Regions from separate parts of the Ochrobactrum vermis genome, predicted to be linked through region 4. Evidence: riboswitches for the same ligand, from Rfam matches in the RefSeq annotation. Region 4 holds a riboswitch; each other region holds the start of a gene.

Region 1 (5,900 bases), 1.0 Mb from region 4:
AAGCATTTCCAGCAAAAGTGCGAAGCGGTTTTGCGTAGGATAATGCGACAAAACAAGAACTTAGAGCATTTCCAATGTTTCAGTCAAAACTGGGAATGCTCTAAACGAATTGTTCGAGCCAGCCGGACGGCAGCGATAGCTGCAGGCCGCGCGCAAAGATGAACCAGATCACGAAGGCGAAGATGATGCCGACGGGAACGCTGATCCAGAATTTGCGGTAGCCGAAGCCGCGCGCGGTCGCTGCAAAAAGCAGGCCGGTGGATAGGGAAAAGCCGACGGTTTTCATCGTCAGCATCTGGATGGCCAGACCGCCGATGATCCACGCCATCGGAGCAATTTCCTGATGCTCACGCTCGGGAAAGTCGCCGCGAAGCGCTTCGAACACGGTCCAGACGGCAAGGCCGAACAATCCGGCTGCAACGACATAGGGAACGGTTTTCGGGCCAACCGGCGAGTAGCTCGTCACGTCGTTGCCATAGGTTGTCGACCAGGCAATGGCGATGGCGACGGCTGCAAGGACGAGTGCGATGACAAGAGCGGCGAAATCTGGCGCCGCCCCTTCCGGGCGGCGCTTTTCCTGCTGGTCTGATCCTGTCATTTGACGAGGCCGATTTCCTTGAGAATGGTTTCAGTCGCAGCGACGTCTTTGGCAAGCTGCTCCTTGAACGCCGGACCGGCAAGATAAGTGTCTGCCCAGCCCTTATCCTTGAGCGCCTTCTGCCAGGATTCCGACTTCACCATTTTCTCGATATCGGCATTGATGGCCGCTTCCTGCTCGGCAGTGATGCCCGGAGCCGCACCCACCATGCGCCAGTTCTGGATCGAAACGTCCACGCCACCTTCCTTGAAGGTCGGTGCATCGATACCTTCCACGCGCTCGTCGCTCGAAATGCCGATAATACGCAGCGTACCCGCCTTGATCTGGGCTTCGAATTCGCCATAGCCGGAGATGCCGACGGTCACCTGATTACCGAGAATGGCAGCCAGTGCTTCGCCACCACCGGAAAAGGCAATATAGTTGACCTTGGTCGGGTCGACGCCTGCTGCCTTGGCAAAGAGGCCAGCAGTAATATGATCGGTGCCGCCGGCAGAGCCGCCGCCCCACGAAACGGAACCCGGATCAGCTTTCAGTTTCGCTGCAAGGTCGCCAAGGTTCTGGATGTCAGAAGAAGCGGGCACGACGATGGCTTCATATTCGCCCGTAAGGCGGGCGATCGGTGTGATAGCGTCGAGCGTGACCGGCGATTTGTTGGTCAGGATAGCGCCGACCATGACATAGCCGCCGACGATCAGCTGGCTCGGGTCGCCCTTGTTCTGATTCACGAATTGCGCGAGGCCGATGGTGCCGCCAGCGCCCGGAACATTGATGACCTGCACGCTGCCGGAAATCTTCTCGTCCTGAAGCGCGCTCTGCATCGTGCGCGCCGTCTGGTCCCAGCCGCCGCCCGGAGCGGCGGGTGCCAGCACCTTGTAGTCTTCCGCTGAAGCAGAACCTGCCATAGCCAACGCCGCTACCGACGTCAGGGCCAGAATAAATCTACGCATATGTCCTCCCAAATGGAATGTATGCCGCCCTCCGGCGGACCTCCCCAAGTCCCGCTCCTCTAGCGGGAGCAAACTACATGGAGATTAGCGAAAACAAATTCAATAGGCCAGCACATGCGACAATAGTTTGGCCGTAATTTAAGTAACGGGGCTTTCGAATCGCATGAAAATGACATGCCGAAATAGCGGGCGAGATGCGCTTGACGGCGACGATGCGCCGACGTAATAGTGTAACGACGGTTCCCCGACCGAGAGCGAAGGGGATTAATAGGGAACACGGTGAGGACGACCCGAAAAGGGGCCAAGACCGTGGCTGCCCCCGCAACTGTAAGCGGATTGCCGTTCATCCTCGTGACGTTCAAAGCGTCATGCCACTGTGCCGGAGAAGCGCGGGAAGGCAGATGAACAGCAGATATTCGTGAGCCAGGAGACCTGCCGTCTAGTGTTGTCCATTGTCACGGGCGGGGATGCCCGGAGCAGGAGCCGGTTATGACAGATTTCCGCGTCGCAGGACGCATTCTCCCATCGTTATCGCATGATTTCGAGATGTCCCCGGATATGCCTGCCCGCTTTCTGTGCCGGATTTTATCTGCCGTCTGACAGGATTCCTTTCGCGTATGAGCGGTTCAACTTGACCGCTCCATCCGTTTTTTCTCACGCATTTCCGAACGCAAAACCGGTTCCCACTTTTGCTGGAAATGCTCATCATTTCGGGGATTTTCATGAAAGCTTTCGGCAAAATGCCGTTTCGTTCTGCCATCTGTGCGGCTGCATTTATCGCAGGCGGTCTCGCCGCACACGCAGCGGAAACACAATATCCGCTGACGCTGAAGAATTGCGGTCGCGAAGTCACGTTCAAGCAAGCGCCCAGTCGCGCTGTTGCCGTCGGCCAGAGCAGTACCGAAATCCTTTACAGCCTTGGTCTCGGCGACAAGGTTGTCGGGACGGCCGTGTGGTTTGGCCCTGTTCTCAAAGGCTTTGAGGAGGTGAATGCCAAGGTGAAGCGGCTCGCGGATAACGATCCGAGCTTCGAAAGCGTCTTGGCGCAAAAGCCCGATATTGTGACGGCGGACTTCCAGTGGCATATCGGCCCGACAGGTATTGTCGCCAAACCGGAACAGTTCGAGGAACTCGGCATCCCGGCCTATACGTCGCCATCCGATTGTGTCGGCAAGGACAATTCCGGCGGCGGTGACGGTATTCGCACCGCGGCGTTCAAGATGGATATCGTCTATCGGGAAATCACCGAATTGGCGGAAATCTTCAATGTGCAGGATCGCGGCGAGAAACTCGTCGCCGACCTGAAGGCGCGTGAAGTGGCTGCACGTGAGAAGGTTGGGTCTGCTGACGGGAAGCTGTCCGCTGTTGTCTGGTTCTCCAGCACGCAGGTCGATGCCGATCCTTATGTAGCAGGCAAATTTGGTGCGCCAGCCTATATTCTTTCCGCACTCGGCATCAGGAATGTTATCGACAGCGAAGAAGAATGGCCAACGGTCGGATGGGAAACGGTTGCCAAATCGAACCCTTCGATGATCGTCGCCGCAAAGCTTGATCGCCGCCGCTATCCGGCAGATGACATTGCCGTCAAGCACCAGTTTCTGGACAACGACTCGGTGACGAAGCTGATGCCTGCGGTCGAGGACAAGCATGTCTTCGACATGGACGCGCAATCGATGAGCACTTCGCTTCGCGTGATCGAAGGCATCGAAACGCTTGCCGCCGACATAGCTGCCTCGGATCTGAACAAGTGACGGCGCGGGCAGCGATACCGGGCTTCAAACACAAGGGAAGGGCACGCTCCGGCGTGTTCTTCCTCATTTTCTCGCTTGTCCTGCTGCTTTTTGCCCTTTGGCTTGGAGCCGCGATAGGCGAAACTGCGATACCGCTCGACGTGGTTGCGAAAACCGTGGCTAACCGATTGTGGAACGCCGGATATCCGCTCGAACCCATCGATGAAGGAATTGTCTGGAGTTATCGCCTCAGCCGCGCAGTCATCGCGGCATGCTGCGGCGCGTCGCTCGCAATATCCGGCGTCATCCTTCAGTCGCTGCTTCGAAATTCGCTCGCTGATCCTTACATTCTGGGCATTTCCGCTGGCGCTTCCACCGGGGCCGTCAGTGTCGCCATTCTTGGCATTGGTGCCGGTGTGCTGACGCTATCGCTCGGTGCGTTCATCGGGGCTATTGTTGCTTTCTGCCTGGTGTCCCTGCTGGCGCTGCGGGCAGGACGCGGCAGCAGCGCAATCATCCTCGCCGGGATTGCCGGTTCACAGCTCTTTAATGCGTTGACCTCGTTCATCGTCACCAAGGCCGCAAATGCTGAGCAGGCACGCGGCATCATGTTCTGGTTGCTGGGCAATCTTTCTGGTGTGCGCTGGCCGGATGTGACGCTCGCTCTGCCCGCCTGCCTGATCGGTCTTGCCATCTGCCTGTGGCATGCACGTGCGCTTGATGCGTTTACTTTCGGAACGGAATCCGCCGCTTCGCTCGGTATACCGGTGCGCCGCGTCTATGCGGTGCTGATCGGTGTCAGCGCCATGATGACGGCAGTCATGGTTTCCATCGTCGGATCCGTTGGTTTCATCGGGCTCGTCATTCCCCATGCCGCGCGAATGTTGGTCGGGGTCCGTCATGGCAGGCTGTTGCCTGCGGCAGCACTGATCGGAGCAATCTTCATGATTGTCGCCGACATCCTGTCACGCATCATTATTCCGGGGCAGGTTTTGCCGATTGGTGTCATCACGGCTTTGTTCGGCGCACCAGCCTTCGCCCTGTTGCTTGGACAAAGGAGGGCTTCGTCATGATCCTTTCAGCACGCAATGTCGGCTGGTCGGCCGGCAATGTCGAGATCTTGCGCAATGTCTCACTGAAAGTGGCGAAGGGTGAGTTTCTGGGTATCATCGGCCCGAACGGATCGGGGAAAACCAGTTTACTGTCTCTACTTTCGGGCGTTCGCAGATGTCGTATTGGCGAAGTCAGCTTGTGTGGGGCGTCTATCGACAGTTTCAGCCGTCGCGAGATTGCACGGCAACTGGCGCTGGTTGAGCAACAGGCAGGAACGACAGAGCGCATTACCGCGCGTCAGGCGGTTGAGCTTGGGCGGACGCCCTATCTCGGTGCGCTGTCGCCGTGGTCAGCAGATGACGATGCAATCGTTGGCCAGGCGTTGGTCAATGTCGATATGGCCCATCTTGCCGACCGCTATTGGCACACGCTCTCCGGAGGCGAGCGTCAGCGTCTACATATAGCGCGGGCCTTGGCGCAGGAGCCGCAGATACTGCTTCTGGACGAACCGACCAACCATCTCGATATCGGGCACCAGATCGGGCTGCTCGATCTTGTCAGCCGCCAGAAGCTCACGGTTGTAGCTGCCTTGCATGACCTGAACCATGCCGCGATGTTCTGCGACCATATCGCTGTGATGGATAAGGGCAAACTCGTTGCGCTCGGTACGCCACGTGATGTCTTGCGGGCGGAGCTTATCGCCGAAGTGTTCGGCGTAGAAGTTGACGTCGAATATCACGGTATCGATGGCTGCCATATTCGTTATCGCGCACCGAGCCGCCGTTCATTGGAACATAGACATTCTGCCTGAACGGGCTGTCTGTAAGTCATTGTTACGGTTGATGCGGATCTTCTAATCGGCGGGAAACAAATAGGATTGTGAAATAGATATTGCTAATATAATATATCGGATTATTTGAATAACATCATGAAATAGTGTAGTTTTTATTGATTTTACTCACAGTAGTTTGACCTGTTTTGTTGACAATCTGTTTCCATCGCGTTGACGATTGGACTATATAGGTTCTGCACATCAGGACATGTACCCGTATGCGAGGCATCGGTCTTACTTATCGAGTGCATGGCTGAAGGACAGAAGAGATCATTTTTTGATTTGTTCCGTCACTCACAGTCTTGATGTGCGGGTCGCTCCGGTTTTGGGCCAGATAGATCCGTTTTGAATGAAGAATGACTATTGGCATGCCTGTTTTACGGCGGTTGTTAAAATCAACAGAGCATGTGGCGAATGTAATTTTTCAATGAATTAATATACGTAGTTATAGAGAGCGGCGGCTTTTCGTTTTGGAAAGCCGCCGTTGTTTTTTCAAGGATATTGCGCGCCGGTTACGGTGAGATAGACCGCATAAAGCGACTTTGTGGCCGTGATGAACAGACGGTTGCGGCGCGGACCGCCGAAGGTCACATTGGCGACCGTCTGCGGCGTCTTGATCTTGCCGAGAAGCGTGCCTTCCGGCGAGAAGCAATGCACGCCATCGCCCGCGCTGGTCCACAAATTGCCATCCGTATCGAAGCGGAAGCCGTCCGGAAGGCCCTTGTCGATGGTGCAGAAAA
Region 2 (5,900 bases), on a different contig from region 4:
GCGCGTCCTGAGTGCCGCTGCATCCGAGCCGGATCCAGGTTCGGTCAGACAATAGCTGGCAAGCGATTCCATAGATGCGAGTTTTGGCAGAAGGCGCTGACGTTGCTCCTCATTGCCGTATGTATCGATCATCCATGCGGCCATGTTGTGAATGGAAACGAAAGCCGAAAATGAAGGGCATGCAGTTGCCAGAGCTTCAAAAATGAGTACCGCATCCAGCCGGTTCAACGCCGATCCGCCGACATCTTCACGCACATAGATGCCACCCATGCCGAGTGGTCCGGTCTCGCGCAGGACGTCAATCGGGAAGTGCTTGTCACGATCCCATTGCAAAGCCTGCGGGGCGACACGGTCGCTGGCGAAGGCTCGCGCCATATCCTGAATAGCAAGCTGATCTTCGTTCAGTTCGAACTGGTTCTGGCCGGCAGCATCCATGGTTTCCTCCCCGTAGTACTGCACTTCGTCACCGGACTAGATCATAACCCTGTGAGACTGCCAACGCTCCATTGGAATAATGTTGCTCACATTTGTAATAAACTGATGCGCAATTTTGCATAGACGGTGGCTGGGTGAGGTGCCGTTGCCAGCGAGTTCAGTTTAAGCTACGCAGCAGTCCATGACACGCGCAATCATGTTTCAGGGAACGGGTTCGGACGTCGGCAAAAGTGTTCTTGTTGCCGGATTATGCCGTGCTGCACGTAATCGCGGTCTCAATGTTCGCCCTTTCAAGCCGCAGAACATGTCCAACAATGCCGCGGTTAGCGACGATGGCGGGGAAATAGGTCGGGCTCAGTGGCTGCAGGCGCTGGCTTGCGGAGTGTCGTCTTCCGTCCACATGAACCCGGTGCTCTTGAAGCCGCAGACGGACATGGGCAGCCAGGTCGTCGTGCAGGGGCAAGTACGGGGCGAAGCGCGCGGGCGTTATTATCAGGAACTGAAACCGCAGCTCATGGCGGCAGTCATGGAATCTTTCGCCAAAGTTAGCGAAGGTGTGGACCTTGTGCTGGTGGAAGGTGCGGGGTCGCCGGCGGAAATCAATCTGCGTGCTGGCGATATCGCCAATATGGGATTTGCCACGCAGGCCAATGTTCCGGTCGTTCTGGTCGGTGACATAGACAGGGGTGGAGTGATCGCTTCCCTTGTCGGCACCCACACCATTCTGTCCAAGCAAGACCGCGCCATGGTTCGTGGTTTTCTCATTAATAAGTTCCGGGGTGATATTTCTCTTTTTGATGAAGGGCTAGCTGCCATTACCCAATTTACCGGCTGGCGCTCGTTTGGTGTTGTTCCGTGGCTGAAAGCGGTATCGCGACTGCCTGCCGAGGATTCGGTCGTTCTTGAGCGGGCCGCGCGCGGGGACAAGAAGTCGCTCGTGGTTGCGGTGCCGATGTTGCCACGTATCGCCAATTTCGATGATCTGGATCCGTTGAAGGCCGAACCTGATGTCGAGGTGGTGATGGTGCCGCCGGGTTCCAGCATTCCTGATGATGCAGGTCTTGTCGTTCTGCCCGGAACCAAATCAACGATCGCTGACTTGCTGGCATTTCGCGACAATGGCTGGGATCGAGAACTGGCTGCTCACGTAAGAAGGGGTGGCCATGTGCTGGGCATCTGTGGCGGGTTCCAGATGCTAGGTCGTCATATCAGCGACCCTGCCGGTATCGAGGGAAACGTGCGTGATATCGATGGGCTTGGACTTCTGGATATAAAAACACTGATGGAGCCTGAAAAAGTGGTCCGCAATGTGCGGGCAACCTCGCTTATCCATAATACACCGTTGGAAGGCTATGAGATTCATATCGGGCGTACGACTGGCCCGGACCTGGTACGCCCCTTTGCACGCATCGCTGAACACGACGACGGAGCGATATCTACGGATGGGCGCATCATGGGAACCTATCTTCATGGTGTTTTCAACACAGACGAATTCCGCCGGAGATTTCTGGAGAGCCTTGGCGTACGCACCAGCTCGGTGAACTACCGCGCTGGTGTCGAGGTCGCACTGGATGAACTCGCCGGGGAGCTGGAAGCTTGTCTCGATACTGATGCGTTGTTTAACTTGAGGTGAAAATCAGTTCCACGCTCGATACGTGTCGGCTGCGATTGACGCCGATGGGGCGAAAGCCTAGTGTTGGACCCATGCAACAGGTTTTGCCGGGACGAATCCCGGTAATACCAAAAGGGAATGCGACGGACGGACCCATGCCGGGCGTCTTTATCGCAGCCGACCCCGCGACTGTAGAGCGGAGAGGGATGAGGCAAACCGGGCAACCGGTGGCCACTGGAAGTTTGAAACTTCTGGGAAGGTAGCTTCAATCCTTACGACCCGTGAGCCAGGAGACCTGCCTGTTGCGTGAGGGCATTGAGCCCGAGCCCCATGGGAGGTTTTTCCCTGCTGCCTGCACGGAGGTTGTCATGGCTGCACGTACTCAGAATTCTGTTTCCAGCATACTCGCAATGCCGCTTGCTGCCCGTCTGGGCACGGCCGTCGTTTCACTGCTTCTTGGCGCGTTCCTGATTTATGGCGTGGGGCTTGCCCATTCCGATGCGCTGCACGATTCGGCACATGATACGCGTCATTCCTATGGTTTTCCCTGCCACTGAGCAGACGGCCGTCTTTCGGAATTGAAGTTGAGCAAGGCTCGATGGTGGACGCCATCGGCGCGAAATTGCTATTGAGGGACAGAAATGTTGATCCGTTATTTGTTGGCGACACTTGCCGCCGGTCTTCTGGCCGGGTTGCTGGTCACTCCCGCCATGTATTTGAAGACTGTGCCTTTGATCTTGCAGGCCGAAACCTACGAAGAGGCTGGCGGTGGCCACAGCCATGGTGAGGCGGAAGCCGCACCACACGATCATGGTGCCGCTGCCGCAGATGCGGAAGAAGAAGGGGCCGAACTGCCATTTGGGCGGTTGGGCAATACCATTCTTGCCAATCTTGTTGCAGGAGCCGGTTTTGCCCTCTTGCTGGGTGGTGTGGCCTTGCTTCTCGGTCGCCGTATCACGGTGCAGAATGGTGCTTATTGGGGTGTTGCGGGCTTCTTTGCGGTCGCGTTTCTGCCAGCGCTCGGCCTGTCGCCGGAACTGCCGGCAATGCCTGCGGCTGATCTGGCCGAACGTCAGCTATGGTGGATTGCTACCGTGGTGCTGAGCGGTTTGGGCCTCTATCTCATCGTGTTGCGGCAAGAGATTTGGGCAAAGATCCTCGGGCTGGTGTTGATTATGGCGCCGCATCTCTATGGTGCTCCGCATCCGGAAGATATTTCGTCGCCGATTCCATCACTTCTTGCCTCGCAATATGCAGTTGCTTCGCTGGCGACGAACCTGTTCATGTGGGCGGTGATCGGTCTCGCACTTGGCTGGTTCATCCAGCACTACGCATCATCCGAGATCAAGGGCTGATGAAAATGGCTTTGCCGGGAAAATCGGTTCTGGTTCTTGGCGGAGCCCGCTCGGGCAAGTCGTCCTATGCAGAGAAAATAGTTGAGTCCTCGAGGCTTCAGCCGCTTTATCTGGCAACCGGACGCGCCTTCGACAAGGAAATGGAAAGCCGTATTGCCATTCACCGCGACCGACGTGGTTCCGAATGGCGGACGGTGGAGGAGCCGCTTGATCTGGTCAGTGTACTCAGATTGCACACTGCCGAGGATCGGTTCGTTCTGGTCGATTGCCTGACCTTGTGGCTGACCAATCTGATGATGGCCGAACGAGATGTAACGACCGAGACCGCAAATCTTGTCGCCATATTGCCGGAACTTGCCGGACCTGTGGTTTTTGTTTCGAACGAAGTTGGGCTTGGGATCGTGCCAGAGAATCGCATGGCACGGGAATTTCGCGATCACGCGGGCTTTCTGCATCAGGCAGTGGCTGCGGTTGCGGATGAAGTTTATTTCATGGCGGCGGGATTGCCGCTCAAGATGAAGGGATAAATCGATGCAGGGACAGAAAATTCCCGCAACCGTCATCACGGGTTTTCTAGGATCGGGCAAAACGACGTTGATCCGCAACCTGCTGGAAAACGCCAATGGAAAACGCATTGCGTTGATCATCAATGAGTTCGGTGATCTCGGTGTTGATGGCGGTATTCTGAAAGGTTGTGGCATTGAGGCTTGCCGCGAGGAAGATGTGATTGAACTCAACAACGGCTGCATCTGCTGCACCGTTGCCGATGATTTCATCCCGACCATGACCAAGCTTCTGGATCGGGCTGATCGTCCCGATCATATCGTGATCGAAACCTCCGGTCTTGCCCTGCCACAGCCGCTGGTCGCGGCATTCAATTGGCCGGAAATCAAGACGCAGGTAACCGTCGACGGGGTGGTCACGGTTATCGATGCCGCCGCCGTTGCTGAGGGGCGTTTTGCCGATGATCACGACAAGGTTGATGCGCAGCGGGCAGCGGACGAATCTCTTGATCATGAAAGCCCCTTGGAAGAACTTTTTGAGGATCAGATTCACGCAGCCGACCTTATTGTTCTCAACAAGGCCGATCTGATCGACGCTACGAGCCTTGACGGCGTGAAGGCCGATGTTGCGGAGCGCTCCTCGCGCCGCGTCAATATGGTGCCTGCAAGCTTTGGCAAGCTCGGAGCCGATGTTCTGCTTGGTCTCGGTGTCGGTACCGAAGATGACATTGCCAATCGCAAGTCTCACCATGAAATCCATCATGCCGATGGGCACGAGCATGATCACGATGAGTTCGAGAGCTTTGTCGTCGAAGCCGGCTCCGTTTCGGACCCGAAAGCCTTTGCCGAAAAGCTGAAGACCGTTATCGCTGACCATGATGTTCTGCGTCTTAAGGGCTTTGTCGATGTGCCGGGTAAGCCGATGCGTCTGGTGGTGCAGGCTGTCGGCCCACGTATCGAGCATTATTTCGACCGCCCGTGGAACAAGGATGAAACGCGCTCGACGCGTCTTGTTGTTATCGGTCTGCATGAGATCGATGAAGACGCGATCACCAAGGCCGTGAAAGACGCAGTTGTGTAATGCATCTTCTACTCGCCCAGAAAGGAACAATCAGTGACGGCAACGAGGCCGTCGATCTCGGCCAGACGCCGGGAGAGATATTGTTCCTTTCCGCCGCTGATACCGAACTGGCCAGTGTGGCGCAGGCGCATAAGCTTGCGCCAGACCTGCCGGGTCTACGGTTGGCCAATTTCCTGAGCCTTACCCATCCCATGTCGGTGGACGCCTATGTTGAGCGCACTGCCAGATATGCCAGGCTTATCGTGGTGCGTATCATTGGCGGTGAGACATACTGGCCTTACGGGCTGGAAGCGCTGCATGCATGTGCCGCCAATCACGACATCAAGATTGTTGTGTTGCCGGGAGACGACAAGCCGGATCTTGGACTGGAGCGGTTTTCGACGGTCTCCGCTCGTGAGCGGAATGATCTCTGGCAGTATCTGATCGAAGGTGGCGCGGCGAATACCGGCGCATTCCTTCAATATTGCGCTGCACTGATTGCAGGCTCCGAAAAGCCGGAGAGTGCAGCGCCTCTGCTCAAGGCTGGCCTGTGGTGGCCGGGAGAGCATGTTTCCTCGCCGGACAGTATTCGTGCTCATTGGGGCGACGCCGCTGCACCTGTGGCTGGCATCATCTTTTATCGGGCGTTGGTGCAAAGCGGACAGACGCAGCCCGTCGATGCCTTGATCGCTTCTCTGCAGGCAAAAGGCCTCAATCCGCTTCCGATATTCGTTTCGAGCCTCAAGGATCGATTGTCCGCTGCGGTTGTCGACGGTCTGTTCGAGGATTGTCCGCCGGATATTGTGTTGAATGCCACTGGGTTTGCAATTTCTTCACCGGGCGCCGAGCGCAAGCCGACTATCCTCGACAAGCGCGGAAATATGGTGCTGCAGGTCATTTTTTCCGGGACACCGAAAACTGTCTGGGAAACCTCA
Region 3 (5,900 bases), on a different contig from region 4:
CGAGACTTGTCACCGCAACACCTGCCAGTATGACGGCGAGCGTGCCGGCATTGCGCCCTGCGAGAAGCTTGACGAGAAAAACCGACACGAAGGCTCCTGCCAGTGCGAGCAGCGGCAAAGCCAGAGGAAACAGAAGCGACAGACCGCTATAGATAGCAATGACAGCGCCGAATGACGCGGATGCGCTTACACCCAGCAGACCAGGTTCGGCGAGCGGGTTGCGCAGGTACCCCTGCAGAGCAGCACCAGACAATCCAAGTGAACCTCCGATGAGAAGCGCAAGCAATGCCCGAGGCAAACGGATTTCGCGCATGACCAGTACAATCATTTCGCTTTCATCGCCGAAAAGCGCCTTGAGGCTGTCGGCCATACTGATCGCAGCCGGTCCAGTCAGCAACGAAACAATGAAAAGCAAAGCCACAAGCATAGCCAGTCCGGCAAGCAGGAGATAGAAGCGCTTCCGTTCAGTCACGCGCGGCCTCCGCAAGTTCGGCCACAGCTTCGACGCTGAATGGACCGCCGCAAACCGTCAGATTATCCGCTATCGTCACTGGCCTCGCCTGTTTTTCAAGCGCCCGCAACGCCGGATGTTGAAAATTCTCGAAAGCCAGCGCGGGGGCACGATCTCTTGAACTGCGCACCAGAATATCCGGCTTTTCGAGCAGCAGCTTTTCCAAGGGTAACGGAGCGGAACCACTGACGCCCACCCTATCGGCCAGATTATCAAGTCCGGCAAGGCGTACAGCCTGATCGACCAGCGTTCCCCGGCCAGATGTGTAACTGTTGGCAAAATAAAGCGCGACCGTCTTGCGGCGGGACGGAGGCCGAATTGCCGCCAAAGCAGCTTTCATTTGATCGACTTCCCAGTTCGCTTCCGCCTGTCTTCCAAGCAACTCACCCATGCGCCGCAGATGGGCTTCTATATCGTTGAACGAACGGGCGGGTGCGAACTCTTCCACACGGACACCCAGTCTGCGCAACAGCCCCACCGTTGCCCTCGACGAGAATGTTCCCGCCAGCACAAGATCAGGTTTCATCAGAAAAACTTCCTCTGCCTGCACATGGTTGACCGGAACCTTACGGGCTTTAGCAGCCATGACGGACAGTTCCGGGTCCAGCGACAGATAGGAAACCGACTGCAACTGCCCCTTGTCTGCCAGTAGCAATGCGAGCTGATCGGTACATACATTGATGGAAACGACCCGTTGGGGGATTTCCGCTGCGTCTGCTGAATTTCGAACAAAAAGGGCCAGCCCAACCGCAAGGCAGAAGCTGGTGATCCATTGTACGGATGCCCTTTTCATTCTCTGTTCAGCCTCAGAAATTCCGGGTCAACCCGATATTGATGGTGCGTCCCGGTGCAATATAGCCAGAGCTGGTCTGATAATCCTTGTCAAAGATGTTCTCGACAGAGAACTTCAATTGCGATTGCTTGTCGATGGAATAGAGCGCGACGAAATCAGCCGTCACATAGTCGCCAAGTTTCTTTTTGTTAGCAGCATCAGCATAGCGCGAACCGCCATAGATCAATCTTGCGGTAAGATCGAGCTTCTCAATTGGTGTGAAATTGACCTCAGCTGCGGCCTTGAAACGTTCGCGATAGGGAAGATCGTTTCCTGTGGCTTCATCAATAGGCCGTTTAAGGTCCACTAAACCTTTGACACCCCACTGTTCGTTGAAGCGGTGATCAAGCGTCGCTTCAAACCCAGTTATGTGAGCTCGATCAACGTTTACTGGCAACCACAGATGTGTTTGCTCGTCCTCTCTCCAGCTAATACCCTGCCTTAACCGGGTGTCGTAGAATGCCATATCCAGACTGGTGCCGGAACTTATCCGCCAATTCAATCCCAGTTCATAAGAGCCCGATTTCTCGGGTTTCAGATCCGGATTTCCCGACAAGGGATAGTAGAGATCATTGAACGTAGGCGCGCGGAAACCGGTAGCGTAAGAAGACCGCAGCACCAGATCGGGCAGGATTTCATAGCTCACACCAAGATTATAGGTGGCGACATCGCCAAATTGGCTATTGTGGTCATAACGCAGCCCGCCATCGAAACGCAGCGCCTCGTATTCGAGCGAATACTGTCCGAATATGGCCGCCAGATCGCGGCTGTTTTCACCATACGAAACGGTGGTGTTGATCTCCTCGCGATAGGCTTCCACGCCAGCGGTCACGGTGTGACTGACCTTGCCCGTATCGAAACTCTTTTCGGTCGAGGCAAAGACACCATAACGCTTGGTTTCAAACCGATCGGATCTACTCACGCCCTTGCGGAAGTTACGGCTGCTGTCGATGCCGGCGCTGAACTCCAGCGTGGACGACCTATCCGCCGTATGATCGACGCGCGTTCCGATCTTGCCCGTAAATGCTGTGCTGTCAGCCTGATCCGGTGACGGCGCTTTGGCGTCATACTGGTTGCGCCCCCGGCTGAAGAGACCGTCCGCATAGATTTTACCCCAGTCGAAATCCTTCGACAGGGCAAAGTTGAAAGAGCCCTGCAAAAACCCGTCGCGATCCGGTTCATGCCCATAGGCTTCAGGCGTAGTGAAATCATACCCTTGCGTACCGGTTATAGCTGCGCCAAAAGCATAGTCGACACCGGCGTTGCTGCGTCCCTGAATGGACCCCGAAGCATATCCTCCCCAAGGATGGCTGACGCCAGTAGAGAGACTGCCGCACCAGGAACGCTCACCACAGGCTCCGCCCTGTTTCGTAATGATGTTGACCACCCCGCCCATGGCATCAGCCCCATATTGTGCAGAATGAGCCCCCTTGGCGATTTCAATGCGCTCGATAGAGGTTAGAGGAATATTGGAAAGCGCGGTCGAGCCATTCGTTGCCGACGCCGTACGCACGCCATTGACCAGAACGACTGTTTGATCAGAAGACATTCCACGAATAAAAATTCCGGCGGAAGAACCCTGCCCACCATTCGCCTTTATGGAAATACCGCTATAGGACTTCAGCAGCGACTGCAGATCGGAAGCAGCCGACCGCTCGATGTCCGCTGAATCGATGACAGTCACCGACGAGGTCGAGCGCTGCAGCGAAGATGCGCGACGCAATGGCGTGACCACGATTGTATCAAGGACCACGCTGCCATCGCCATCTGGCAGACTTTGAGCAACCGTCGTGGACGGCAGCGCAAGAACGCTGGCCGATACGAGCAGAACCGATGATTTTAAAAGGTGCATTTTCCCTCAACCCGCCGAACCGGAGACCGATAAACGGCATTTCCTCTCACCGCAGGTTGAAGCAATGGCGGCGTTAAACGCCCTTCTTCCCGACGGCAACATTGCAACAATGTCACCGCCACGGGCAGCCGCGCCTGAACACACCCCGTGTCCATGCATAGGTGACCGGATACGGCAGGTCTCCTGACTTCCGGGTCATCGCTTTCCCTCCGCCTTCCCGAGTGCATCGAATGCTCTCAGTGGCTTTCACCGCTCGCACGGTTATGGAAGATCGCTCTCCGGTTACAGTTGCGGGGGCAGTCGCGGCATCAGCCGGAATGGCTTCACCGTGTTCCCTTTTCATCCGCCTGAACAGCGGAACCGTTTCCTGATGAATGCGATAGCAACATGGTTAAGGATTCGCAACTCTACTAAAGCGCTATCCCGCAGAGAAAACTGAATCACATTCGCAAGGAATGGATTCAGCCTCATGATTTCAAAGGTTTTTCCTATCGCAGAAATGCACGGAAACGCTGCAGCGCGAAATAGAACAGCACAGAACCAATGACGATCAGTGCCATAAATTGCGGCCAGACGACGCCCAGCCCTGCTCCGCGAAACAGGATAGATTGCGCCAATATGACGAAATGCGTATTCGGTGCGGCCAGCATGATTGTCTGGATGATCTCGGGCATGCTTTCACGGGGCGTTGTTCCACCTGAAAGCACCTGCAACGGCAGAAGCACCAGCATCAGCAGCATTCCGAACTGCGGCATGGAACCAGCCGCCGTTGCCAGAAAGATACCAAGGCTAGTCGTTGCAAAAAGCTGGAGTGCTGCACCAACCAGAAACAGCGATACCGACCCATAGATCGGTACGGCAAGTAGCCCTTGCACCACGAAGACCAGCGCAAAAGCCGAAGCAACCAGCACGACGAGCCCCATGGACCATATCTTGCTGACCATGATTTCAACCGGCGTTACCGGCATCACCAGCAGATGTTCTATGGTTCCATGTTCGCGTTCTCGAATGAGGGCTGCACCTGTCAGGATGATCGACAGCATCGTAACCGATGAAATCACGTTATTGATTGCACCGAACCAGCCCTTGTTCAGATCCTGATTGAATCTCGCTCTGAGATTGAGTTCGACAGGCGCTTGTGCGCTACCGCGATAGCGATTGAGAAATTCGCTCACCTCACTCGACACAATCGACTGCACATAACCGCCCCCGGTAAAGGCCTGGCTCATCCGGGTTGCATCAACATTGAGCTGGATTGTCGGCGAACGGCCTGCCAGAAGATCACGCTGGAAATTCGGCGGTATGTTCAACGCAAACGTATCGAGCCCTTCATCCATCCGGGCATCCATTTCGTAGGACGAAATCAGCTTCGGAGGCACGAAATATGGCGGATAGAATGCCGTCGTTATCCGGCTGGAAACCGGCGATTGATCTTCGTCGACAATCGCTATTGCCGCATTGTTGAGAGTTTCAGGCATTGCCTTTGATGCCGTATAGATCGCAAGCGTAAAGGCATAAACGATCAGGATCAGCAGCATCGGATCACGCGCGAGACCGCGCAATTCCTTCACGCCAAGCTGGAATATGTTGGATATCCGCATCTTAGCTCGCCTGTTTCTTGAGAAGAGCAATCGCAAGCGCCATGAGCACCGGCACCGCGATCAGCAAGGGTAAAAACGAACTTGCAAGATCGGCAAACCCCAGCGCCTTGGAAAAAACTCCACGCGAGATCGTCACAAAATAGGTGGCGGGATAGATTTTGCCTATAAAGGCGCCCGCCCCTTGCAGCGACGACACAGGGTCAATGATACCGGAGTACTGTACAGCCGGAATGAGCGTTAGAAGTGCCGTTCCGAAGATTGCTGCGATCTGGCTGTTCATGAAAGTGGACAGAACCAGTCCCATGCCGGTCGCGATCGTCACATAGAGCAGCGCCGCCAGCGCATAAGTAGGAAAGCTTCCCGTAAACGGCACCCGGAAAATAAACACCGCAAAGGCTGTCAGCATCAGGAAATTAAGAAATGCCAGCCCGATATAGGGCAATTGCTTGCCGAACAGAAACTCGAATTTCGTCACCGGCGTCACGTAAAAATTGATGATCGATCCCAGCTCCTTTTCGCGAACCACGCTCAGCACCGCCAGCATTGCGGGAATCATGAGCAGCAGCAACGGAATGACAGCCGGCACCATAGCCACAAGGCTTTGCACGTCGGGGTTATAGCGGTAGCGTATCTCCAGATTGAAACTGCCGACATTCGCCGCACTGCCATAAAGCTCGCGGGCTTTCTGCGTCAGCCAGTTGGCATGCATGCCCTGAACATAGCCTTTGATCGTCTCTGCACGGGTGGGCATCGCGCCGTCAATCCAGGCAGCTACTTCTACCGGACGTCCACGCATAAGATCTGCGCCGAAATTCGGCGGTATCTCAATAGCCAGACTGATCTCGCCATCACGCATCCGTCTGTCAAGATCGTTGTAGTCGGTTATCGGAGCCTGTTCGGAAAAATAGCGCGAACCCGCAATCTGCTGCGTATAGTCACGGCTGATCGTCGTATCGTCACGATCGAGCACAGCAAATTTCAGATCCTCGACATCCATATTGATGCCATAGCCAATGACGAACATCAGGATGACACTACCGAGAATAGCGAGCGTTGCCCGGATCGGGTCACGCTTCAGTTCCAGAGCCTCGCGCCGGGTATAGG
Region 4 (5,900 bases):
AGCCGGAGAAAAAGTCGTGGTTTTCGTCCGCATTCGGCGAAAGCGCAGACAGGATCGCCGGATTGACCTTGCACGCCTCAGCCGGAAAGAGCGCTTCATAGCCAAGATTCATGAGGGCCTTATTGGCGTTGTAATGCAGGAACTTCTTGACGTCCTCAGTCAAGCCCACACCATCATAAAGAGCCTCCGTGTAGCGGACTTCATTGTCGTAAAGCTCAAGGAGAAGTTCGAAGGCGAAATCCTTGATTTCTTGTTTCTGCCCTTCGCTCAGGCCTTCAAGCCCGCGCTGGAACTTGTAGCCGATATAATAGCCGTGCACTGCCTCATCGCGGATGATAAGCCGGATAAGATCAGCTGTATTGGTCAGCTTTGCGCGGCTCGACCAGTACATCGGCAAATAGAAGCCCGAATAGAACAGAAAACTCTCCAGAAAGACGCTGGCGATCTTCTTCTTCAGTGGATCATCCGCACGATACTGGTCGAGGATCAGCGTGGCCTTGCGCTGCAGAAATTCGTTTTCTTCCGACCAGCGATAGGCGTCATCAACGTCCGGCGTGAGGCACAGCGTCGAGAAAATCGAAGAATAGGACCGCGCATGCACCGCTTCCATGAAGGAGATGTTGGACAAAACCGCTTCTTCATGCGGCGTCACCGCGTCGTCCATCAGCTTCACCGCGCCGACTGCGTTCTGGATCGTATCAAGAAGTGTCAGCCCGGTGAAAACGCGGATCGTCAGCTCTTTCTCCTGCGGCTTCAGCGTTTCCCATGACTGGATATCGTTGGAAAGCGGCACCTTTTCCGGCAGCCAGAAATTGCCTGTCAGACGGTTCCAGACCTCAAGGTCCTTTTCGTCTTCGATCCGGTTCCAGTTGATCGCACACACGGCGGCAGGCTTCGGGGTCTTGGTTTTCACTTGAATGTTCATTCGTCATCACCAGTGGTCAGAGGGCGCAGGATACGCAGCCCTGCACTTCCGTGCCGGAAAGCGCCATCTGGCGCAGGCGGATGTAGTAGATGGTCTTGATGCCCTTCTTCCACGCGTAGATCTGCGCGCGGTTGATATCGCGCGTCGTTGCGGTGTCGCGGAAGAACAATGTCAGTGACAGGCCCTGATCGACGTGCTGCGTCGCCGCTGCATAGGTATCGATGATCTTCTCCGGGCCGATCTCGTAGGCGTCCTGATAATATTCCAGATTATCATTGGTCATGAAGGCAGCCGGATAGTAGACGCGACCGATCTTGCCCTCCTTGCGGATTTCAATCTTCGACACGATTGGATGAATCGATGACGTCGAATGGTTGATGTAGGAGATCGATCCGGTCGGCGGTACGGCCTGAAGGTTCTGGTTATAAAGACCACCCTCCATCACCGCATTTTTCAGGTCGCGCCAGTCGTCCTGTGTCGGGACCGCAATGCCTGCCTTTTCGAAGATTTCGCGAACCTTTTCGGTCGCCGGCTCCCAGATCTGATCGGTGTATTTGTCGAAATATTCCCCTGATGCATATTTGGATTTCTCGAAACCTTTGAAGGATTTTCCCATCTCCACCGCGATCCGGTTCGATGCGCGGACCGCATGATAGGTCACTGTGTAGAAGTAGATGTTCGTGAAATCGACACCTTCGTCCGAACCATAGTAAATCCGCTCGCGGGCAAGATACCCATGCAGGTTCATCTGGCCGAGGCCGATGGCATGGCTTTCATCATTGCCTCGGGCGACCGATGGCACGGAACCGATGTGGCTCATGTCGGAAACGGCGGTAAGGGCGCGAATGGAAGCCGCGATGGTCTTGCCGAAATCAGGTGAGTCCATCGCTGCCGCAATATTGAGCGAACCCAGATTGCACGAAATATCCTTGCCTAGATGATCATAGGTCAGGTCCTCACCGAAGATGCTCGCCTCGCTCACCTGGAGGATTTCCGAACAAAGGTTGCTCATTGTGATGCGTCCGTCGATCGGATTGGCGCGGTTCACCGTGTCCTCAAACATGATGTAGGGGTAGCCGGATTCGAACTGGATTTCGGCCAGCACCTGAAAGAACTCGCGCGCGCTGATCTTTTTCTTAGTAATCCGCGCATCGTTGACCATTTCGCGATATTTTTCGGTGACCGAAATCTCTGTGAGAGGCACGCCGTAAACCCGTTCAACATCATAGGGCGAGAAGAGATACATATCCTCGTTGTTCTTCGCCAGCTCGAAGGTAATGTCCGGTATGACCACACCGAGAGACAACGTCTTGATGCGGATTTTCTCGTCTGCATTTTCGCGTTTCGTATCGAGAAATCGCATGATATCCGGGTGATGTGCGTTCAGATAGACGGCGCCAGCGCCCTGCCGTGCTCCAAGTTGATTGGCGTAGGAAAAGGAATCCTCCAGAAGTTTCATCACCGGAATGATACCGGATGACTGGTTCTGAATCTGCTTGATGGGTGCGCCCGCCTCGCGGATATTGGTGAGGCTCAGTGCCACGCCGCCGCCACGCTTCGACAATTGCAAGGCCGAATTGATGGAGCGCCCGATGGACTCCATGTTGTCCTCGACCCGCAGCAGAAAGCAGGAAACGAGTTCACCGCGCTGCTTCTTGCCCGCATTGAGAAAGGTCGGCGTCGCAGGCTGATAGCGGCCCGAAATAATCTCATCGACGAGATCGCGCGCAAGCTGTTCGCTGCCGCGCGCAAGCGCCAGCGCCACCATGCAGACACGGTCTTCATAGCGTTCGAGATAGCGCTTTCCATCGAAGGTTTTCAGCGTGTAGCTGGTGTAATATTTGAACGCGCCCAGAAATGTCGGAAAACGAAATTTCTTCGCATAGGCTTCGTCGAAAAGGTCACGCACAAAGTTGAAGGAATATTGATCCAGCACCTCCTGTTCGTAATACCCCTCCATCACCAGATAATCGAGCTTTTCCCGCAGGTTATGGAAAAAGACAGTGTTCTGGTTCACGTGCTGGAGGAAATACTGGCGCGCGGCCTGCCGGTCCCGCTCAAGCTGGATTTTGCCCTCGTCATCATAGAGGTTCAGCATTGCGTTGAGCGCGTGATAATCCAGCCCATCAGAGGATTTTGACGGTTTGCTTGTGTTGGAAGTTGCCGCTTGTGGCGCATCCTGTGCCACCGGTCGTGCTTCGCGGTCCCGGATCAGGGTCGTGTCTGCCGTGTCCAAAATCGTTCCATCCCGTTTTTGACATTGCCGATGTCTTCATCAGTTCCCAAAAGCTCGAAGCGGTAGAGAAAGGGAACCTGACATTTGGCGGAGATAATGTTGCCGGCGATACAGAAGGCTTCGCCGAAATTGCTGTTCCCCGCGGCAATTACGCCGCGGATAAAGGAGCGATTGCTCTCGTCGTTGAGGAAGCGGATCACCGGCTTGGGAACAGCGCCCTTGGAACCGCCGCCGCCATAAGTCGGGGTGACGAGCACGAATGGCTCGCGCACCTGCAATCCCCCCGAGCCGTCCGTCGGGATGCGGTTCGACCGCATTGCGAGCCGTTCAACAAACCGGTGCGTATTCTCCGACCGGCTGGAGAAATAGACGATCAGGCTCATGACGCCGCTGCCTTCAGGCGAGAGCGCTGATCATATCGGGTCGGAACCCCGCCCAATGGGATTCCCCGGCGACAACCACCGGCACCTGACGATAGCCCATCCCTTGAACGAGATCGAAAGCGCCGGCATTGGCGGAGATATCGATAACTTCATACTCGATACCCTGGCGATCGAGGGCACGCGTGGTCGCGGTGCACTGGACACAGGCAGGCTTGCTGTAAACGGTGACGTTCATTTCTTCCTCACTGGTTGGGAGACGCAAAGATCCGTTCGCGCATCGCAGGATGCGCGTCAAAAAGCACAAGATAGGAAATCGGTCAGCCGCCAAGATGGGTAGCCTGACCGCAACAAACTATGCCTCGTAGGGAGGACCGGAACCGGAACTGAATAGACTGGACATGGACTTCACCCCGAAGCTATGAGCGGGAAGTTCGGGGCAGCAATCGGCAAGGCAATAGCTTGCCACACAAGATTGCGCGCCAACCGGACACCCCGCCCGTGGACGTACTCGTTCAAGGCAGGTCTCCTGGCTCACGGATCAACGTTTCTGTCCGCCTTCCCAGCCGAAGCCAGTGACATGATGAACAGAACTCTCCGCTTACAGTTGCGGGGGCAGCTCCGGCATTGCCGCATCCGTCATGGATGAAACGCACCGGATTCCCGTCTTAGCTTTCGACTCAACGAATCGAAAGAACCTAGAACACTATATATAGTAGTCGAAGTTAAAAACTCGTCAACAGGTAGATTGAATCAACGTGCAACATCATAGCTGGGACTATCGCAGCCTTAATTTGCAGGTCTGATTGGCTTCGGCCTGAATTCCGGCTTGATGGCCTTCAGGGCCATGCGGTCGACCATCGCAGGAGCGATGAGTTTAAGCCAGCGTCCGAATCGCATCTGGCGGGTCATCAGCACTTCACGCTTGCGCGCGTGGGCACCTTCCAGCATCAGCCGCACCGCTTCGTCGACTGGCATCATGCCATCTTCGCGTACGCCGCTTGTTCCCAGCGCGCCGCCGCTCGCACTGTAGCCCACCTTGCGAATATCGGTCTTGACGACACCTGGATAGACGATTGTGACGGATATGCCGCTCGGTTCCAGTTCGGAGCGAAGTGCTTCACAGAAGCCGGATAGAGCGAACTTCGTTCCGCTATAGGCGGTACGCCCCGGAACGCCGATCAGGCCAGCGACGGATGACACCGCCACGATCCGCCCCTTGCTTGCGGCAAGATGGGGAAGTGCTGCATGAATGGGCCAGATGCTGCCCCAATAGTTTAACTCCATCAGCTCATGCATCCAGTTGAGATCATCCGGTTTGATCTCGGCGAAATTAGCATGTGCCGACATACCCGCATTCACGATCAGCGTATCGATGCGACCGAAAGCGGAAGCCGCGTTCTCGATTAGACCGATGCAGGCGGAACGATCTTTCACATCGGTCGGCACCACAAGAACTGAACTGCCCAACTGCCGTAACTCTGTGGCCAGATTTTCCAGCTTTTCGACATTGCGTGCCGCGAGCACAAGAGCAGCGTTGGCACGGTCGCGCCGGGCGATTTGCCGTGCGGCTTCAGCACCTATACCGTCCGATGCTCCTGTTATGATCGTCACGTCCATGCCAGGCCCTCCCTGCCTATCGATAAGGCAAGCAGGGTACAGGCGGGACAATCCGCGCGTCCAGCAGTTTAAAATCTGCGCGATAGAATGGTGGCGATGCCCAGACCGTCGATCCGCGATACGTGTTATTGCTGGTGCGAGGGACGCGCCTCCCCCATGAGGCACTGCCATCAGACGCGACGCGGCAAGTTATTTTGAATGAACTATTCACAAAGTCGTGTGGCGCCCGCCCAATAACTGGTAAACATTTTCAACCACTTATGTTCTGGCGCACCTCGCCAGTCGGCTTTCAAGGGTTGAATTCAGCATCTTAGCCGAAGGGAGAAATTGACAGTTCAGCGCCTTATCCTGTATCGATCGTTCAGTTTTGAACATTGTTCAGTATATTGAACAAATGAAAGCTTCTCCCAAGGCTTTCCATTCGGAACTGCCGATGCATCGGCTGCATCGGAAAATTACGGACACGTTTCCTTCCCAAGACAGAAGCGTTTCCGGAATAAGCCCCAGCGTTGTGTGCCGGTGAGGAATTCAGACACCTCGGCGCTGGTAAAAGTGATAAGGGTGGAATGATGACAACAGAGATCAAGCCATTTTCGTTCGATACCGTCGGCTCGATGCTCGTCGAATGGAGCGCTGCAAAGCGCCTCGGCGAAATCCTCGGCGAACGGTTTTCCGAACGCAAGATTCTGATTGTGACGGACAAGGGGCTGCACAAGGCCGGTGTCCTCGACCATGCACT

What was found. A riboswitch is a leader RNA that binds a small molecule or an ion and turns the genes downstream of it on or off. The one in region 4 is predicted to bind cobalamin.
Region 1: it holds a riboswitch for cobalamin, as region 4 does, so the genes downstream of both, CQZ93_RS18445 (ABC transporter substrate-binding protein) here and nrdH (glutaredoxin-like protein NrdH) in region 4, are expected to answer to the same signal.
Region 2: it holds a riboswitch for cobalamin, as region 4 does, so the genes downstream of both, CQZ93_RS08335 (CbtB domain-containing protein) here and nrdH (glutaredoxin-like protein NrdH) in region 4, are expected to answer to the same signal.
Region 3: it holds a riboswitch for cobalamin, as region 4 does, so the genes downstream of both, CQZ93_RS08545 (TonB-dependent receptor domain-containing protein) here and nrdH (glutaredoxin-like protein NrdH) in region 4, are expected to answer to the same signal.

The regions. Positions count from the first base shown of each region.
Region 1 covers NZ_PCOC01000002.1:879,941-885,840, forward strand. The annotation lists gene CQZ93_RS18435 (tripartite tricarboxylate transporter TctB family protein) at 101-598, opposite strand; gene CQZ93_RS18440 (Bug family tripartite tricarboxylate transporter substrate binding protein) at 595-1,545, opposite strand; cobalamin riboswitch at 1,766-1,999, shown strand; gene CQZ93_RS18445 (ABC transporter substrate-binding protein) at 2,268-3,296, shown strand; gene CQZ93_RS18450 (FecCD family ABC transporter permease) at 3,293-4,348, shown strand; gene CQZ93_RS18455 (ABC transporter ATP-binding protein) at 4,345-5,139, shown strand; gene CQZ93_RS18460 (SMP-30/gluconolactonase/LRE family protein) at 5,653-5,900, opposite strand, start outside.
Region 2 covers NZ_PCOC01000001.1:1,668,416-1,674,315, reverse strand. The annotation lists gene CQZ93_RS08345 (isobutyryl-CoA dehydrogenase) at 1-435, opposite strand, end outside; gene CQZ93_RS08340 (cobyric acid synthase) at 617-2,068, shown strand; cobalamin riboswitch at 2,130-2,364, shown strand; gene CQZ93_RS08335 (CbtB domain-containing protein) at 2,416-2,604, shown strand; gene CQZ93_RS08330 (CbtA family protein) at 2,689-3,402, shown strand; gene cobU (bifunctional adenosylcobinamide kinase/adenosylcobinamide-phosphate guanylyltransferase) at 3,408-3,929, shown strand; gene cobW (cobalamin biosynthesis protein CobW) at 3,934-4,986, shown strand; gene cobN (cobaltochelatase subunit CobN) at 4,986-5,900, shown strand, end outside.
Region 3 covers NZ_PCOC01000001.1:1,718,103-1,724,002, forward strand. The annotation lists gene CQZ93_RS08535 (FecCD family ABC transporter permease) at 1-472, opposite strand, end outside; gene CQZ93_RS08540 (ABC transporter substrate-binding protein) at 465-1,304, opposite strand; gene CQZ93_RS08545 (TonB-dependent receptor domain-containing protein) at 1,318-3,195, opposite strand; cobalamin riboswitch at 3,352-3,575, opposite strand; gene CQZ93_RS08550 (ABC transporter permease) at 3,684-4,796, opposite strand; gene rbbA (ribosome-associated ATPase/putative transporter RbbA) at 4,798-5,900, opposite strand, start outside.
Region 4 covers NZ_PCOC01000002.1:1,875,177-1,881,076, forward strand. The annotation lists gene nrdF (class 1b ribonucleoside-diphosphate reductase subunit beta) at 1-925, opposite strand, end outside; gene nrdE (class 1b ribonucleoside-diphosphate reductase subunit alpha) at 942-3,161, opposite strand; gene nrdI (class Ib ribonucleoside-diphosphate reductase assembly flavoprotein NrdI) at 3,137-3,544, opposite strand; gene nrdH (glutaredoxin-like protein NrdH) at 3,558-3,779, opposite strand; cobalamin riboswitch at 4,044-4,258, opposite strand; gene CQZ93_RS23000 (SDR family oxidoreductase) at 4,331-5,161, opposite strand; gene CQZ93_RS23005 (iron-containing alcohol dehydrogenase) at 5,728-5,900, shown strand, end outside.